Regions from separate parts of the Saccharothrix coeruleofusca genome, predicted to be linked through region 3. Evidence: riboswitches for the same ligand, from Rfam matches in the RefSeq annotation. Region 3 holds a riboswitch; each other region holds the start of a gene.
What was found. A riboswitch is a leader RNA that binds a small molecule or an ion and turns the genes downstream of it on or off. The one in region 3 is predicted to bind cobalamin.

Region 1 (6,027 bases), 1.7 Mb from region 3:
CGCCTGGTCGCCCGCTTCCTGACCCCGGCGCGGGTCGCCGCGCTGGAGCCGCGCATCGCGGAGCTGGCCGCCGAGCGCCTGGACCGGATCACCGGCCCGACCGCCGACCTGCACCCGGCGCTGGCCCGCGACCTGCCCGCGCTGGTGCTGCTGGAGGTGCTGGGCATCCGCGACGTGGACGTGGCCGCGCTCAAGGACTGGAGCACCGCGTCGCTGGAGCTGTTCTGGGGCGAGCCGGACCCGGCCAGGCAGCGCGGACTGGTCGCCTCGGCCGCCGCGTTCCACCAGTGGCTCACCGCGCGGATCTCCGCCGCCGACCCGGCCGGGGACGACCTGTTCGGCGCGCTGCGAGCGCACGGCGTGCCGCTGCGCGACGCGGCGGGGCTGTGCTACTTCCTGCTCATCGCGGGGCAGGAGACCACCACGCAACTGCTGTGCGCGGTGTTCGACGCGGTGCTGCGGCACGATTTGTGGCCCCGTGCGGCCGAACCCGGCATGGCCGCGCGCTGCGTCGAGGAGGTGCTGCGCCGCCACCCGCCGGTCACCACGTGGCGGCGGGTGGCGGCCCGGCCCGCGACGCTGTCCGGGGTGGACGTCCCGGCGGGCGCGCACCTGCTGCTGATGCTGGCGGGCGCGGGCTCGGACCCGGAGGTCTTCACCGACCCGGAGTCGTTCTGCCCGGCCCGGTCCGACGCGCGCAAGCACCTGGCGTTCGGCCACGGCAGGCACTTCTGCCTGGGCGCGGGGCTGGCCAGGCTGGAGGCGGAGGTGGTGCTGCGGGAGACCGCGCGCCGCTTCCCCGCGCTGCGCCTCGCCTCCGCGCAGTCCCCGCCGATGCTGGGCCTGCTGTCGTTCCGCGCCCCGCTGAGCGTGCCGGTGGTGCTGGACGGGCGGGGCACGGCCGGGCAGCGGCGGATCATTGACGCGGTGGGCGCGTCATAGTCACAGGATCGGGTAACGATGTCCGTCCGGCTTTCGATCAGTGAGGTATTCGCGCCACAACCTGTCATGCTGTCGTCGAGGTCGCGATGAACGCGGGGGTGGTGTGAATGGTGTTCCCGGCCGATGTCGCATCCGTGCTCAGCGGCGCGTCGATGGGGCAGCTCAGGCACTGGCGGAATACCGGGCTGGTGGTCCCCGGTGTTGCGGACGATCCGGCTCTGTACTCCTACCAGGACGTGGTCGCCCTGCGCATCGTCATGTGGCTCCGCACGGAGTCGACCTTGCAGAGGGTGCGAAAGGCGTTCGCCAACCTGAGGGCCTACCGGTTCACCGACCACCCGGCCTCGTACCGGTTCGGCACCGACGGCGACACCATCGCCGTGCGCGATGACGACGAGCGGTGGACGGATTTGGTGCGCAAGCCGGGGCAGACGCACATGTTCACCCTGGCCGAGGTGTTTCAGCCGTTCACCACGCGCAACGGCCGGGAAGTCGTCGACTTCACGCGGCCGCGCGGACATCTTCGCGTCGACGCGAACCTGCTCGGTGGCTGGCCCGCGATCGAGGGCACGCGCATCGGGTTCGACACCGTGGCCGCCTTGGTGGAGGACGGCTCGCTCACCGCGGAGGACGTGCACCACTACTACCCGTCCGTACCCGTGGAAGCTGTTCCCGACGCCGTGAGCTTCGCCGATTCGGTAGCCGCGGCCAGGAGCGGCGCGGCGTGAAGTTCTTCATCGATGAAAACCTTCCCCACAGTCTTGTCGGTCCCCTCGGGGTGCTCTTCCGCGAGCACGGATTTCATTCCTGCCACAGTGAGGGATTGACCGGGGTTCAGGACATCCCGTTGTTCCAAGTGCTGAGCGCGGGCGGTTTCACCGCGATCATCACCAAGGACGCCAGGCAGGTTCGTGCGAACGACGCCGAGCGGCGAGCCCTCCACGACTGCGGAGTGCACTGGATCGGAGTGCGCCAACCCTCGGTGGGTGGGCTCAAGCTCATGGCCGCTTGGGTGGCCGGTCTGACGGCGGCCATGCCCCACATCCTCGACCGCCTCGGCCAAGTGAGCACGCCGTCCTGGTTCAGGGTCAACGGGATTCCCCACGAGGCCAGTCAGCGCATGACGTCCGGTCCGCTGCTCGGATGACGGGAGTCGTCACCTGCCGCAGTCGGTGTCCGGCAGCGTGACGGCCTCGCCGCCTGCGCTCCGCACCTGCAAGTACCACCAGCGCGGCCGTAGCGAGCGCATGGCCACTACCCGCGTCGGTGGACGCGGACGCGGGTAGTGGTTAGCGGCCCGTGGGACGGGGGCGGGTGGTACTTGCAGACGAGAGCGCCGTCACGTTCCCGGTGGTTCGCAGGGCGGGGACTTGGTCGCAGCCGGGCGAGGTGCGACGATGCCTGGGCTGTGAGGGGTGCGCGAGGAAGCCGGTGAGAGTCCGGCACGGTCCCGCCACTGTGACCGGGTGACGCCGGGAGTCAGGAACTCGGCCCCCGAGTCACCGAACCGGACACGGGCGTGGACACCCGAGGAAGGACACCGCCGCATGGGCGCGCGTTTCCCCTTTTCCGCTGTCGTCGGCCACGACGACCTCCGCTTGGCCCTGTTGCTCAACGCCGTGCACCCCGGTATCGGGGGAGTGCTGGTCCGAGGGGAGAAGGGAACCGCCAAGTCGACCGTGGTGCGCGCGCTGGCCGCGCTGCTGCCCGAGCTGGAGGTGGCGGCGGGCTGCCGCTTCGGCTGCGACCCGGCCGCGCCCGCGGACTGCCCCGACGGCCCGCACGGCGGCGGCGTCGAGCGGCGGCCCGCCCGGCTGGTCGAGCTGCCGGTCGGCGCGACCGAGGACCGCCTGGTCGGCTCGCTGGACCTGGAGCGCGCGCTGACCGAGGGGGTGCGCGCCTACCAGCCCGGACTGCTGGCCGCCGCGCACCGCGGGGTGCTCTACGTCGACGAGGTCAACCTGCTGCACGACCACCTGGTGGACCTGCTGCTCGACGCCGCCGCGATGGGCCGCGCGCACGTCGAGCGGGAGGGCGTGTCGGTGTCCCACCCGGCGTCGTTCCTGCTGGTGGGCACGATGAACCCGGAGGAGGGCGAGCTGCGCCCCCAGCTGCTGGACCGCTTCGGCCTCACCGTGTCGGTGCGCGCCGCCCGCGACGTGGCCACCCGCACCGAGGTGATCCGGCGCAGGCTGGCCTACGAGGCCGACCCGGAGGGCTTCGCGGCCCGCTGGGCCGAGCGGGACGCCGAGCTGGCGGGCCGGATCGCGGCGGCGCGGGCGGCGCTGCCGGGCGTGCGGCTGCCCGACGCCGAGGTGCGCCGGATCGCGGCGGTCTGCGCGGCGTTCGAGGTCGACGGGATGCGCGCGGACCTGGTGGTCGCGCGCACCGCCGCGGCGCACGCGGCGTGGCGCGGGGCGGCCGAGGTCGCCGAGGAGGACGTGGAGGCGGCGGTGCGGCTGGCGCTGCCGCACCGCAAGCGCCGCGACCCGTTCGACGAACCGGGCCTGGAGGAGGAGCAGCTCGCCGACGCGCTGCGCCAGGGCGCGGAGCACGCCGAGGAGCCGGACCCCGACCCGGAGGACGACCCCGACGGCGGCGGTGACGGACCCGGAGGCGGCGGCGAGTCCACCGGGGAATCCGCCCAGGAGTCCACTTCGGACGGTCCGAGCCCTGAACGGCCCGACGGCGGGGGTTCCGGCTCGGGGGAGCGCACGCACGCCCCGGCCCCCGCGTTCCGCGCCCGGCTGCTCCAGGTGCCCGGCGTCGGCGAGGGCGCGCCGGGCAAGCGCTCCCGCGCCAGGGCCCGCACCGGCCGCGTGGTCCGCCCGTCCGCCTCGGACGGCGGCGGCCTGCACCTGGTCGGCACGCTCGGCGCGGCCGCGCCGCACCAGGCCGCGCGCGGCCGCAGCGGCCCCGGACTGGTGCTGCGCGGCGAGGACCTGCGGCGGTCGGTGCGCGAGGGCAAGGAGGGCAACCTCGTGCTGTTCGTGGTCGACGCCTCCGGCTCGATGGCCGCGCGGCAGCGCATGTCGGCGGTCAGCGGCGCGGTGGTGTCCCTGCTGCGCGACGCCTACCAGCGGCGGGACAAGGTCGGCGTGATCACCTTCCGGGGTGCGGCGGCCGAGGTCGCGCTGCCGCCCACCGGCTCGGTCGACGCGGCGGCGGCCCGGCTGCGCGCCCTGCGCACCGGGGGCCGCACCCCGCTGGCCGACGGCCTGCTGCGGGCCCGCCGGGTGCTGGAGTCCGAACGGGTCCGCGACCCCCGGCGCAGGCCGCTGCTGGTGCTGCTGACCGACGGCCGCGCGACCGCCACCGGCGCGGGCGGCGACCCGGCGGCCGACGCCCTGCGCGCGGCGGGCCTGCTGGCCGCCGACGGCGTGGCGGCGGTGGTGGTGGACTGCGAGCGCGGCCCGGTGCGGCTGGGCATGGCGGCCCGCGTGGCCGCCGCGCTGGGCGGGGTCTGCCTGCGCCTGGAGGAGTTGTCCGCGGACCAGGTCGCCGGCGTCGTGCGCGCCGCGCGCGCCGCCTGAGAGGGGAACGCCATGCCTCAGGGACAGCCGTCCTCGGTGCCCGTCGACGGGCTCACCACCCGGCAGCGCCGCAACCGGCCGCTGGTCGTGGTGCACACCGGCGAGATGAAGGGCAAGTCCACCGCCGCCTTCGGCCTGGCCCTGCGCGGCTGGAACCAGGGCTGGTCCATCGGGGTCTTCCAGTTCGTGAAGTCGGCCAAGTGGAAGGTCGGCGAGGAGACCGCCTTCCGCGCGCTGGGCAGGCTGCACGAGCAGACCGGCGAGGGCGGCCCCGTCGAGTGGCACAAGATGGGCGAGGGCTGGTCGTGGGCCCGCAAGCAGGGCACCGAGGCCGACCACGCCGCCGCCGCGCTGGAGGGTTGGCGGGAGGTCGCCCGCCGCATGGCCGAGCAGCGGCACGGGCTGTACGTGCTCGACGAGTTCACCTACCCGATGCACTGGGGCTGGGTCGACGTGGAGGAGGTGGTGGCCGCGCTGCGCGAGCGCCCCGGCCACCAGCACGTGGTGATCACCGGCCGCTACGCCCCGCCCGCGCTGCTCGACGCCGCCGACCTGGTGGTGGAGATGACCAAGGTCAAGCACCCGATGGACGCCGGGCAGAAGGGCCAGAAGGGGATCGAGTGGTGAACCGGCTGGTGGTCGCCGCCCCGGCCTCCGGCAGCGGCAAGACCACCGTGGCCACCGGGCTGGTGGCGGCGCTGCGCCGGGCGGGCGACCGGGTCGCGCCGTTCAAGGTCGGCCCGGACTACATCGACCCCGGCTACCACGGCCTGGCCGCCGGTCGCCCCGGCCGCAACCTGGACCCGGTGATGGTGGGCGAGCACCGGGTGCCCGCCCTGTTCGCGCACGGCTCGCGCGGCTGCGACATCGCCGTGGTCGAGGGCGTGATGGGCCTGTTCGACGGGCGGGTGGGCACCGAGGGCGTCGGCTCCACCGCGCACGTGGCCAAGCTGCTGTCCGCGCCGGTGCTGTTCGTGGTCGACGCGCGCGGGCAGAGCCGCAGCCTGGCCGCCCTGCTGCACGGGTTCCGGGGCTACGACCCGACCGTGCGGCTGGGCGGTGTGGTGCTCAACCAGGTCGGCTCGGCGCGGCACGAGGAGGTGCTGCGCGCCGCCTGCGCGGAGGTGGGCCTGGAGGTGCTGGGCGTGCTGCCGCGCGACGCCGGGCTCAGCCTGCCGTCGCGGCACCTGGGCCTGGTCACCGCCGCCGAGCACGGCCACGAGGCGGTCGCCGCGGTGGACGCGCTGGCCGAGGCGGTGACCGAGCACGTCGACCTGGCCGCGGTGCGCGCGCTGGCCGCGCGGGCGCCGTCGCAGGCGGTGCCCGCGTGGGACCCGCACGCCGAGGTCGAGCCGGTGCCGGGCAGGCCCGTGGTGGCGGTCGCGGGCGGGGCGGCGTTCACCTTCGGCTACGCCGAGCACGTCGAGCTGCTGCGCGCGGCCGGGGCCGAGGTCGCGGTGGTCGACCCGCTGCGCGACGAGGAGCTGCCGGAGGGCACGGCGGGACTGGTGCTGCCCGGCGGGTTCCCCGAGCAGCACGCCGCCGAGCTGTC
Region 2 (6,027 bases), 2.0 Mb from region 3:
CACCGCCGAGCTGGGCCTGCCGCTGCTGGTGCTGCGCAGACCCGGCTGGACCCCGGAGGAGGGCGACCGCTGGACGTGGGTGGACTCGGTGCCCGAGGCGGCCCGCGCGGTGGCCGGGCGACGCGCGTTCATCACCACCGGGCGGCAGGAGCTGGCCGCGTTCACCGGTGGCGTGGCGCGCACCGTCGACCCGCCCGACCCGCCGGTGCCCGGTGTCGAGGTGCTGCTCGACCGCGGTCCCTACACCGTGGCGGGCGAGCTGGACCTGATGCGGCGGCACCGCGTGGAGGTGCTGGTGACCAAGGACAGCGGCGGCCCGATGACCGGGGCGAAGCTGGTCGCGGCGCGTCACCTCGGCCTGCCGGTGGTGCTGGTGCGCCGCCCGCCACTGCCCTCGGGGGTGCCCGTCGCGGAGACCGTGGCGCAGGCGCTGGCGTGGCTCACGCGGGGTAGCGGCGCGGGGTGAACACCGCGCCGCGCGGGGTGAGCGTGGTCTGCGAGGAGCCGATCAGCAGCAGGCACCGCATGTCCACTGTGGACGGATCGAGGTCGGCCAGGCGCACCACGCGCACCGACTCCTCGGGGCCGCCCACGTCCCGGCCGACCACCACCGGCGTGTCCGGGGACCGGTGCGCCAGCAGCAGGTCCCGCGCCGCGCCCACCTGCCAGGTGCGGCTGCGCGAGGCCGGGTTGTACAGCGCCAGCACCAGATCGGCCCTGGCCGCGGCCTCCAGCCGCTCGGCGATCACCGACCACGGCTTGAGCCGGTCCGACAGCGACACCACGCAGTAGTCGTGGCCCAGCGGCGCGCCCACCCGGCTGGCCACCGCGTGCGCGGCGGTCAGGCCCGGCAGCACGCGCACCGGCACGTCGGCGAACTGCTCCTCGGCGGCCACCTCCAGCACGGCGCTGGCCATCGCGAACACGCCGGGGTCGCCGGAGGACACCACGGCCACCCGCCTGCCGCGCTTGGCCAGGTCCAGGGCGAACGCCGCCCGCTCCGACTCGACCTTGTTGTCGGAGAGGTGCTTGCGCTGCCGCGGGTTGTCCGGCACCCGGTTCAGGTAGGTCACGTAGCCCACCAGGTCGTCGGCGGCGGCCAGCGCCGCGCGCGCCTCGGGGGTCAGCCATTCCGGTCCGGCCGGGCCCAGCCCGACCACCACGACCTCACCGCCGTGCCGCGCGGTCGGGCGGGGTTTGCTGGGCAGCAGCGCCAAGGAGAAGTACGGCACCTCGTCGGGGTCCACTTCGGACAGCGGTGCGGTGCGCTGCGCACCCGTGGTGGCGCGCTCCACGTACCACGCCTCGTCCAGCCGCCCCGCCTTCTCCAGCGCCGCGCGGACGTTGGGGAAGGTCCGGCCCAGCTTCATCACGGCCACCGGGTCACCGCCGGACAGGTGCTCGGCCAGCGCGTCCGGTGACAGCGTGCCGGGCAGCACGGTCAGCACCTCGTCCCGCTCCACCAAGGGCTTGCCGATCACCGCGGCCCCGGCGCTCACCGACGTCACACCGGGCACCACCTCGGTCGGGTACCGGTGCGCCAGCCGCTTGTGCAGGTGCATGTAGGAGCCGTAGAAGAACGGATCGCCCGCGGCCAGCACCACCACGTCGCGCCCGGCGTCCAGGTGAGCGGCCAGCCGCGCCGCGCACTCCTCGTAGAAGGCGTCGATCTCGCCCTGGTAGTCGTCGGAGTCCTCGGTGGTGACCGGGTAGACCAGCTGCTCCTCGACCTGGCCCGCGCGCAGGTACGGCTCGGCGATGCGGCGCGCCACGCTGCGGCCGTGCCGCGCGCTGTGGAACACCACCACGTCGGCCTCGCCGATCAGCCGGGCCGCCTTGACGGTCACCAGTTCCGGGTCGCCGGGCCCCACGCCGACCCCGTACAGCCTGCCGGTCATTCTTCCTCGCTCGCGATCGCGTTGATGGCCGCGGCGGTGATGGCGCTGCCGCCGCGCCTGCCCAGCACCGCCAGGTGCTCCAGGCCGAGTTCGTTGTCGGCCAGCGCCTGCTTGGACTCGGCGGCGCCGATGAAGCCCACCGGGATGCCCAGCACGGCCGCGGGCCTCGGCGCGCCCGCGGCGATCAGGTCGAGCAGGTGGAACAGCGCGGTGGGCGCGTTGCCGATGGCCACCACCGCGCCGTCCAGCTTCTCGCCCCACAGCTCCAGGGCGGCGGCGCTGCGGGTGTTGCCCAGCTGCTCGGCCAGCGCGGGCACCCGAGGGTCGCCCAGCGTGCACAGGACCTCGTTGTCGGCGGGCAACCTGCGCCGCGTCACGCCCGCGGCGACCATCTGCGCGTCGCACAGGATCGGCGCGCCGCCCAGCAGCGCCTCCCGCGCCTCGCGCACGACACCGGGGGAGTAGGCCAGGTCGTCGACCAGGTCGACCATGCCGCAGGCGTGGATCATCCGCACCGCGACCCGCGCGACGTCCTCGGGCAGGCCGCTCAGGTCGGCCTCGGCGCGGATGGTGGCGAAGGACCGGCGGTAGATCTCCGCGCCGTCCTTGACGTAGCTGGTCACCTGATCTCCTCGTACCCGTCGCCGGTCGCGACGAACTCCACCACTTGGCCCGCCGGGCGACCGCACCGGCGGGCGCAGCCCGACCAGTGCGCCGGACCCGAGCCCTGGCGCGCGGCGACCCACCTGGCCGCGTCCGCGCGCACGTCGGCCAGCGACTTCGCGCAGCCCGGCCGCCCGGTGCACGCGCTGACCCCGTGCCACGGCGAGGCCGGGTCGGTGATCAGACCGGTCGTGTCCGCCCCTGCGGGCAGCACCAGGCTGCGCCACGGCGTGACCCGCACCGGAGTGCCCGCCAGCAGGCGGGCGTTCAACCGTCCCAGCGGCACCCCCGCCACCACCCGGTCGCCCACCGGTCCCGGTGCGACCGGGATCACAGCGGTGTCGACCGGTTCGCCGCGCGGACCACCGATGGCGTCCGTGATGTCGGCCACACCACCGTCCACTTCGGACAAGCGCCAGGCCGTGCCGCGGATCTCCTGGAACCGCTCCGCCGCCGCGACGACCGCCGCCACGGGATCGGTCACGCGCAGTCCGCAGTCGCGGCCCGCCAGCAGCAGGGCGTCACCCACCAGGCCGACATCGCCCCCCAGGCCCGCGACCGCCTCGCCCACCGTGACCAGGAACCGGCCGGGCAACTGGGCCAGTCCGGGCACCGCGCACAGCGCCCGGTCGATCTCGTCGACCAGCGCCTGGTTGTCCTCCAGCGGCGCGGCGACGATGTTGCGCATCCGCTCGTGGGTTCGCGACGGCAGCAGGCCGACCTCGGCCAGCCGTGCGCCCAACTCGTGCTCCGCTCCCGGCGGCAAGCCTCTGACCTGCAAGTTTGCCCGGGAGGTCAGCTCGATCCAGCCGTCCCCCAGTTCCAGCGCGGCCAGTCGCACGGCGTCGAACCGGCGCGCGTCGAGGGTCCCGCCCGGCACCCTGATCCGGGCCAGCCCGCCATCCGCCGCGAGGTGCACGTCAATCGCGCCAGGGCAGGCGTCGGGGCGCACTCGATCAGCGGACATGGTCTGGACTCTAACTCGCGATCACATCGCCCCCCGCATCCGGACAACCCGCCCACCCCCAGTGCCACCCGCCTATGGGCGTGTCGGGCGTGTCGCCCCCGCGAGTCGAACGCTCAGGCACCCCGAATTCAACATTCGCGCCCTCCGACCCGCACTTTCGCGCTCTGCGCGGCGCTTCCCCCACACCTCGGGTAGTAGTTACCGGCCTTCCCGGCCCCGTCGGGTAGTACTTGCCGACCGTCCTTGACCCACCCCAACGACGAACTCAGGGGTCCTGAGCGTTCGACTCGCGGTACCTGAGCGTTCGACTCGCGGGGCCGGAACGCTCGGTTCAGGATCTGGACGGAGTGCCCGTGGGATGGGTGAGGGGGCGACCGGACCGCGTCGGGCCGGTTAGGGTGCTCTTCGAACGGCGAAGCAGCAGGAGGAAGCCGGTGCGAATCCGGCGCGGTCCCGCCACTGTGACCGGGCAGCCCCCGGAAGTCAGGAACTCCGCTCCGCCGTCCCCTACGACCTGGGGCGAGGACCCCCGAGGGATGGAGCCCGCACGTGATCCTGCTGCTGTCGACCTCCGACACCGACCTGCTCTCCGCCCGCGCCAGCGGCGCCGACTACCGGCTGGGCAACCCCGCCCGTCTCGCCGTGGACGACCTCCCGGCCCTGGTGGAGGGGGTCGACCTGGTGGTGGTGCGCATCCTGGGCGGGCGCCGGATGTGGGAGGAGGGGCTGGACTGGCTGCTGGCGGGCCCGCGCCCGGTGGTGGTGCTCGGTGGCGAGCAGAACCCCGACGCCCCGCTGATGGAGCTGTCCACGGTGCCCGGCGGCGTGTGCGCGGAGGCGCACGCCTACCTCGCGCACGGCGGCGCGGACAACCTCGCCGAGCTGCACCGCTTCCTGTCCGACACGGTCCTGCTGACCGGCTTCGGCTTCGCCCCGCCCACTCCCGCCCCCACCTGGGGCGTCCTGGAACGCCCCGAGCCCGCCACCGACGGCCCCACGATCGCGGTGCTGTACTACCGCGCGCACCACGTGGCCGGGAACACCGCCTTCGTGCACGCGCTGTGCGACGCGATCGAGGCCAAGGGCGGCAGGCCGCTGCCGGTCTACTGCGCGTCGCTGCGCTCGGCCGAGCCGGAGCTGCTGGCGCGGCTGGGGGAGGCCGACGCGCTGGTGGTCACCGTGCTCGCCGCGGGCGGCACCAAGCCCGCTGCCGCCTCGGCGGGCGGTGACGAGGACGCCTGGGACGTGGGCGCGCTCGCCGAGCTGGACGTGCCGATCCTGCAGGGGCTGTGCCTGACCAGCAGCCGCGCCGCGTGGGACGGCAACGACGACGGTCTGTCCCCGCTGGACACCGCCACCCAGGTGGCCATCCCCGAGTTCGACGGCCGCATCATCACCGTGCCGTTCTCCTTCAAGGAGGTCGACGAGGACGGCCTGACCGTCTACGTGGCCGATCCGGAGCGGGCCGCGCGGGTGGCCGGGATCGCGGTGCGGCACGGCAGGTTGCGGCACGTCCCGCCCGCCGAGCGCAAGGTCGTGCTGATGCTCTCGGCCTACCCGACCAAGCACTCCCGGATCGGCAACGCGGTGGGCCTGGACACCCCGGCCAGCGCGGTGCGGCTGCTGGCCGCGCTGCGGGAGCGCGGCTACGACATCGGTGACCAGCTGCCCGGTGTGGACGACCTCGACGGCGACGCGCTCATCCACGCGCTGATCGCCGCCGGGGGCCAGGACCCGGACTGGCTGACCGAGGAGCAGCTGCAGGGCAACCCGGTGCGGCTGCCCGCCGCGCGCTACCGCGAGTGGTACGCCACGCTGCCCGAGGACCTCCGCGAGGAGATGGAGCGGCACTGGGGACCGCCGCCGGGCGGGCTGTTCGTGGACCGCTCCCGCGACCGCGACGGCGAGATCGTGCTGGCCGCGCTGCGGTCGGGCAACGTGGTGGTGATGGTGCAGCCGCCGCGCGGGTTCGGCGAGAACCCCATCGCCATCTACCACGACCCGGACCTGCCGCCCAGCCACCACTACCTGGCCGCGTACCGCTGGCTGGAGGCCGAGTTCGGCGCGGACGCGGTGGTGCACGTGGGCAAGCACGGCAACCTGGAGTGGTTGCCTGGCAAGACGGTGGGCATGTCGGCGGGCTGCGGTCCGGACGCCGCGCTGGGCGACCTGCCGCTGGTCTACCCGTTCCTGGTCAACGACCCCGGTGAGGGCACCCAGGCCAAGCGCCGCGCGCACGCCACGCTGGTGGACCACCTGGTGCCGCCGATGGCGCGGGCGGACAGCTACGGCGACATCGCGCGGCTGGAGCAGCTGCTCGACGAGCACGGCACCATCGCCGCGATGGACCCGGCGAAGCTGCCCGCCATCCGCGCGCAGATCTGGACCCTGATCCAGGCCGCCAAGCTGGACCACGACCTGGGCATCTCCGACCGGCCGCACGACGCGGAGTTCGACGAGCTGATCCTGCACGTGGACGGCTGGCTGTGCGAGATCAAG
Region 3 (6,027 bases):
GGAGAACCTGGAGGAGATGAACTCGCGCGGGGTCGCCGACCGGTGGCCGGTGCTGCTCGGCGGGGCGGCGCTGACCCGCGCGTACGTGGAGAACGACCTGGCCGACCTGTACCAGGGGCAGGTGCGCTACGCCCGCGACGCCTTCGAGGGGCTGCGGCTGATGGACGGCATCATGGCGGTCAAGCGCGGTGAGGCCCCCGCGGTCGACCCGGAGGCCGAGCGCAAGGCCGCCGAGCGCAAGGCCCGCCGGGAGCGGTCGCTGCGCATCGCCGCCGAGCGCAAGGCCGCCCGCGCCGAGCCCGAGCCGGTGGGCCGCTCCGACGTGGCCACCGACGTGCCGATCCCGACCCCGCCGTTCTGGGGCACCCGCGTGGTCAAGGGCGTGCCGGTGGCCGACTACGCCGCGATGCTCGACGAGCGCGCCACCTTCATGGGCCAGTGGGGCCTGCGCGGCGCGCGCGGCGGCAACGGCCCCACCTACGAGGAGCTGGTGGAGACCGAGGGCAGGCCGCGGCTGCGGTACTGGCTGGACCGGCTGACCACCGAGGGCGTGCTGGCCAGCGCGGCGGTGGTCTACGGCTACTTCCCGTGCGTGTCCGAGGGCGACGACCTGGTGATCCTCACCGAGCCCCGGCCCGACGCGCCCGAGCGGCTGCGGTTCACCTTCCCCCGGCAGAAGCGCGACCGGCGGCTCTGCCTGGCCGACTTCTGGCGCCCGCGCTCCTCCGGCGAGGTGGACGTGATCGCCTTCCACCTGGTCACCATGGGCCAGCCGATCGCCGACTACGCCAACGACCTGTTCGCCAAGGACGCCTACCGGGAGTACCTGGAGGTGCACGGCCTGGGCGTGCAGCTGACCGAGGCGCTGGCCGAGTACTGGCACCGGCGCATCCGCGAGGAGCTGCGCTGGACCGACGGCACCGCGGTGGCCGAGGAGGACCCGAGCGAGGTGGAGGAGTTCTTCAAGCTCGGCTACCGGGGAGCCCGCTACTCGCTGGGCTACGGCGCCTGCCCGAACATGGAGGACCGGACCAAGGTCGTCGAGCTGCTGGAGCCGGAGCGGATCGGCGTGCGGCTGTCCGAGGAGCTGCAGCTGCACCCGGAGCAGTCGACCGACGCGTTCGTGGCCCACCACCCCGAGGCGAAGTACTTCAACGCGTGAGACCGCCGGGCCGGGCGGTCGAGCTCGTCGCGGGGACGTCACTGCTGGGCGTGTTCGTGGCGAGCGCGGGCCTGGTCCTGGACGCGGGTGACGAGCTGCTGCGCACGGGTGCGCGCGTGCCCGGCGTCGTGGTGCGGGTGCACGAGGCGACGAGGCCGCCCTCGTCGGTGGACGTGCGGTTCACCGTGGACGGCGTCGAGCGGGTCCGCACGCTGCTGTCGGACGATCGCGTGCCGCCGCACCGGGTCGGCGACCGGGTGACGGTGTTCCACGACCCCGCGGACCCCGACCGCGTGCGCACCGAGGAGGTCGCCAACGACCCCCTGTGGTCGACCGCGCTGCTCGCGGTGCCGCTGCTGCTCGGGGGCCTGCTGGTGGTGCGGGGCTGTTCCGGGCTGTTCGACCGTCGGCGCGCGACGCGCCGACGAAGGTGATGGAGGAAGTGCGTGGTTGAGCTGGACGCGGTGCTGTGGGACATGGACGGCACGCTGCTGGACTCGGAGAAGCTGTGGGACATCCCGCTCTACGAGTTCGCCGAGAAGCTGGGCGGCACGCTCTCGCACGCCACGCGGCAGAAGATGGTCGGCACCAACGTGCCGACCACGATGACGCTGCTGTTCGCGGAGGTGGGCGTCGAGCCGACCCCGGCGGACCTGGCCGATGGCGCGGCGTGGATCTCGCGGCGCACCGAGGAGGTCTTCCGCGCGGGCCTGCCGTGGCGGCCGGGGGCGCGCGAGGCGCTGCGGGCGGTGCGCTCCTCGGGGGTGCCGATGGCGCTGGTGACCTCCACCGAGCGGAGGTTGACCGAGGTCGCGCTGGACACCATCGGCCGCGACCTGTTCGACGCCACGGTGTGCGGCGACGAGGTGGGGGGCCGCAACAAGCCGCTGCCCGACCCGTACCTGAAGGCGGCCCGGCTGCTGGGCGCGGACCCGACGCGCTGCGTGGCCGTCGAGGACTCGCCGACCGGCGTGGCCTCCGCCGTGGCGGCGGGCTGCACCGTGCTGGTCGTGCCGTGCGACGTGCCGGTGGAGCCGGGGGAGCGCCGGGTCTTCCGCGACTCGCTGACCGGCGTCGACCACTCGCTGCTGACGACGCTGCTCTCAGCGGTAGGCTGAGCGGAGAGGAGGTGGTCATGGCCGCACCAGCACATCCGCCCTTCGACCCGCTGGTCGATCTCGCAGGCATGTGGACCACCGATCTCGCTGAGCGGTACCTGCCGATCGACGGCGTGCCACCGGCCAAGTACGAGTGCGTGGACGGACGACTGATTTTGAGCCCGTACGAGGCAGGACCCAACACGTATGCGGCTGCGGAGTTGCGCGACATCGTCAAGCCCGCCGCGCGCAAGGCCGGTCTCCGCGTCTACACCACGCTGAACGTCAGGTTCGGCGCGCAGCGGTGGATCCAACCGGATTTCGCGGTGGTGCGCAGCCCCGTGGAAGGTGTCTGGGTGGATGTGGAGGACGTGGTCCTCGTAGGCGAGTTCGTCTCGCCTACCAGCCGCCGACGGGACCGGATCGACAAACCCGCGCTGTGCGCGTCGGAAGGTGTCGAGTACTACCTGTTCGGTGAAGCGGATCTACGGCGGCGGTTCGCCTCGCTGAGGCTGTCCGCGCTCCGCGACGGCGTCTACCAGGTGGTCGCCGACGCCCGGTCGGGTGAGCGGTTCGAAGTCGATGACCCCTTCGAAATCTCGCTCGACCCGACCGAACTGCTGGACCTGTAGGGCTGCGCTCAGGCCGAAGTCAGGCGGGTCCGGCGGGTGGCCGGGTCGACGAGCAGGCCGAAGGCCAGGCCCAGCCCCAGCCACAGGGTGGCGGTCTCGGCCAGCGAGGCCAGCCGGAACTCCCACAGCAGCCCGGCGGGCACGTCCGCCGGGATCTGGTCCGGACCGGCCGGGAACACCACCAGCAGCACCACCGCCGCGGCGACCACCGCCAGCGCCACCGCGGTGAACCGCACCGGCTCGGCCAGGTGCGCCAGCCGCGCCGCCAGCACCCCGGCGCCGTGCACGACCAGCAGGCCCGCCGCGATCAGCCCCAGGTAGAGCACCGTCCGGTACTCCACGGTGGACCCGTCGCCCACCCCCGGCGGGTTGGCCGGGTACTTCACCGCGGGCATCAGCGCCGCCGCGCCGAACAGCGCCGCCGACAGCGCGACGCTGCGCGCGAACGGCGACCGCCGCGGCAACCACCGCCGCGCGCCCGCGTGGGCGGTGGCGAACAGCGCGCCGAGCGCGACCCCGACGACAACAGCGGCGAGCACACCACCGACCACCTGCGTGCCGCGGCTGACCAGTTCACCGTGCTCGTGGCCGTCCCCGACCTCGCCACGCGCCTGTTCGACCGCCAGCGCCGCGCGGATCGGCGCCTCCACCACGACCAGCCCGACCAGGCCCGCGAGCACCCCCGCGACCCCGCCCGCCGCCAGCCCCCGCAGCAGCACACCCCTGAACGAGTTCACCTCGCCCGCCCGTCCTGTAGCTCCACGCCGAACCACCCGAGCAGCCACCACGGCAGCCACACCGACCAGGCCACGTCAGTGGCAGGGGACGCCGAGCGCGTGGCGGCCGTCGTGGAAGAACTCGTGGACGACTTCGGCGGCGTGGCCGAGGGCGAGGCCGTTCTCCTGGAGCACGACCCAGGTCACCGCCAGGGCGAGCAGGGCGACGGCGTAGGCCCACCGGGGCAGCGCCGGGGAGAGCGGGTGCGAGGGGCTCGTCATGACCGATTCCTCCATGCCTCGTGGAAGGTCTGCAACAACGGCGCCGCAGCCGGTCTCCTGGCTCCCGGATCAGTGCTTCTCCCGCGTCTTCCCAGCCGCGCGGTGCGGCCAGTGACGTGCTCGGCGGGTTGGCTCCCCGGTCACAGTGGCGAGGACCGCGCCGGATTCCCACCGGCTTCCCGTCCACCGCGGCCTGCGCACGATAAGGGGCCGGGCCGCGTGCGCACAACGGGTGACCGGCGATGTCACCTCTGTAGCCGCGCGCGATCACCCCCGGAGGGCAGTGGGCAGTCACCGCACGTGCCGCCGCCGTCGAGCCGGTAGTACAGGCAGCAGCTGCGCCTGCGGAACGCGACCTCGCCGGGGAACGGGATGAAGTCGCCCGAGCCGGTGAACGGCGGCTGCGCGAGCATTCGCCGCCCGATGGCCACGCACTGCTCCGCCTCGGCGGCACCGCTGCGGCTCAGCGTGCGCAGGGCGCCCGCGATGGACGAGGCCGCGTTGCCCCACAGCAGGCCGCGCGCCACCGGGGTGACCCGGCGGATCGCGTCCACCACCGGTTCCAGGGCGTCGGCGATGCCTCCGCCCTCCACCGGGTCGGCGATCCTGACCCGCAGGCCGTCGGCGCTGTGGTGCCACCAGAGGTTGGCGGGCCGGATGTCCGGTGCTGCCCGCCCGGTGACGTGCGCGGCGACCACCGGGCACAGCAGCCGGGCGGTGTAGCCGAGGAAGAACAGCGACGCCGCCACGCGCGGTTCGCCGGTCCGGTAGCGCCGGGCGATCGCGTCGAGGGTGGCGGGCAGGGCGTCGCCGTCGAGCAGGGCGTCGCCGGACAGCCAGCTCGGGTCGGGGCGGCCGACGTCCAGGGCGAAGAACGGGCTGATGCCGCGGATCTCGCGCAGCGTGGTGAGGACTCGGGCGAACTGGGACACGCGGTCAGTCTGCCGTGCGTCCTCGGGCGGGTCCTACGGCACGTAGAAGGTCAGCAGGTCCGCGCGCACCGGTGGGAACAGCGCGCGCATCAGGGTGGCGTTCGGGCCGGGGTAGACGTCGGGGTGGCGGGCGGCCAGGCCCTGGATGCCGTGCGGGCCGAACAGCAGCGACGCGACCAGGTCCGGGGCCACGCCCGCGCCGCCCACCGCGGCCGGCCCCTGCATGGTGCCGCCCGCCCGCACCGGGCCCACCTCGCCCGCCGCGAACGGCAGGCGGACGTGGGAGGAGAAGAACGACACGACCGCCTCCCCGTCGGTGAGGCCCGCGCCCGCCAAGCGGGCCGACAGCACGGGGCGCAGGTGCTCCAGCAGCGCCACCGGGTCGGCGACCCGGACGTAGTAGCTGGCGGCCTCCTCCGGCGCGGGGCCGAGGAACGGCGCCAGCGCCTCGCCCGCGACCGTGCCGGGGCGCTCGGTGACCTCGGCCGCACCGGTCAGCGCCAGCAGGGCGCGGGCCGCTTCGGCGTCCACGGCGGCGACCTCGGTCAGGTGCGCCTCGGCGGTCCGGCCCGCGGCCACCGGCACGCCGTCGCGCTCGACCAGCCACTGCGTGCTGGCCTGGTGCGCGACCAGCCACCGCCACCGCGCGGGCGAGTGCGGCATCCGCAGGTCCGCGCGGGCCTGCTCGGCGTCCTGGAGGGCGGCCAGGGTCGGGATGTCGGCGGCGGTGGCCTCGCGCAGCAGGTGCCCGGAGGACTCCGGCCGGGTGGCGACCGGCCGGGTGGCCGGGATCGGGATGGCGTAGGTGTAGCCGAACCGCCGGTAGAAGTAGGGGATGCCGAGCATCACCTGGACCAGGTGCCCGCGCGCGGCGGACCGCTCGTGCGCCCACGCCATGAGCCCGCGGACCAGGCCGCGTCCCTCGTGCTCGCGGTGGGTGGCCACCAGTTCGACCTGTCCGGCCGGGATTTCCAGGCCGTCCAGCACCAGCGTCTCGTCCAGCAGCGTCGCGGTGGAGACCACGCGGTCGCCGTCCACCACCACCCCGCACGACTCGAACCCGGCATCGGGGTCCAGCACCACCAGGCGGTGGTCCTCGGCGTCCTCGGGTTCGCCCCGCTCGGCCAGCAGCGCGCCGATCTGGTCGAGGTCGCGCGGTTGCGCGGTGCGCAGCAGCATCCGGGCAGTGTGGCCGGATCGCGACGG

Region 1: it holds a riboswitch for cobalamin, as region 3 does, so the genes downstream of both, JOF41_RS23100 (putative cobaltochelatase) here and JOF41_RS15755 (CbtB domain-containing protein) in region 3, are expected to answer to the same signal.
Region 2: it holds a riboswitch for cobalamin, as region 3 does, so the genes downstream of both, cobN (cobaltochelatase subunit CobN) here and JOF41_RS15755 (CbtB domain-containing protein) in region 3, are expected to answer to the same signal.

The regions. Positions count from the first base shown of each region.
Region 1 covers NZ_JAGINV010000001.1:5,157,319-5,163,345, reverse strand. The annotation lists gene JOF41_RS38390 (cytochrome P450) at 1-942, shown strand, start outside; gene JOF41_RS23110 (DUF433 domain-containing protein) at 1,050-1,670, shown strand; gene JOF41_RS23105 (PIN-like domain-containing protein) at 1,667-2,089, shown strand; cobalamin riboswitch at 2,330-2,451, shown strand; gene JOF41_RS23100 (putative cobaltochelatase) at 2,490-4,475, shown strand; gene cobO (cob(I)yrinic acid a,c-diamide adenosyltransferase) at 4,488-5,102, shown strand; gene JOF41_RS23090 (cobyrinic acid a,c-diamide synthase CobB) at 5,099-6,027, shown strand, end outside.
Region 2 covers NZ_JAGINV010000001.1:1,508,719-1,514,745, forward strand. The annotation lists gene JOF41_RS07170 (cobalt-precorrin-6A reductase) at 1-466, shown strand, start outside; gene JOF41_RS07175 (precorrin-2 C(20)-methyltransferase) at 441-1,898, opposite strand; gene JOF41_RS07180 (precorrin-8X methylmutase) at 1,895-2,521, opposite strand; gene JOF41_RS07185 (ferredoxin-like domain-containing protein) at 2,518-3,528, opposite strand; cobalamin riboswitch at 3,908-4,042, shown strand; gene cobN (cobaltochelatase subunit CobN) at 4,078-6,027, shown strand, end outside.
Region 3 covers NZ_JAGINV010000001.1:3,496,151-3,502,177, reverse strand. The annotation lists gene metH (methionine synthase) at 1-1,162, shown strand, start outside; gene JOF41_RS15775 (DUF3592 domain-containing protein) at 1,159-1,596, shown strand; gene JOF41_RS15770 (HAD family hydrolase) at 1,609-2,280, shown strand; gene JOF41_RS15765 (Uma2 family endonuclease) at 2,298-2,891, shown strand; gene JOF41_RS15760 (CbtA family protein) at 2,900-3,628, opposite strand; gene JOF41_RS15755 (CbtB domain-containing protein) at 3,704-3,889, opposite strand; cobalamin riboswitch at 3,920-4,095, opposite strand; gene JOF41_RS15750 ((2Fe-2S)-binding protein) at 4,135-4,821, opposite strand; gene JOF41_RS15745 (GNAT family N-acetyltransferase) at 4,855-6,000, opposite strand.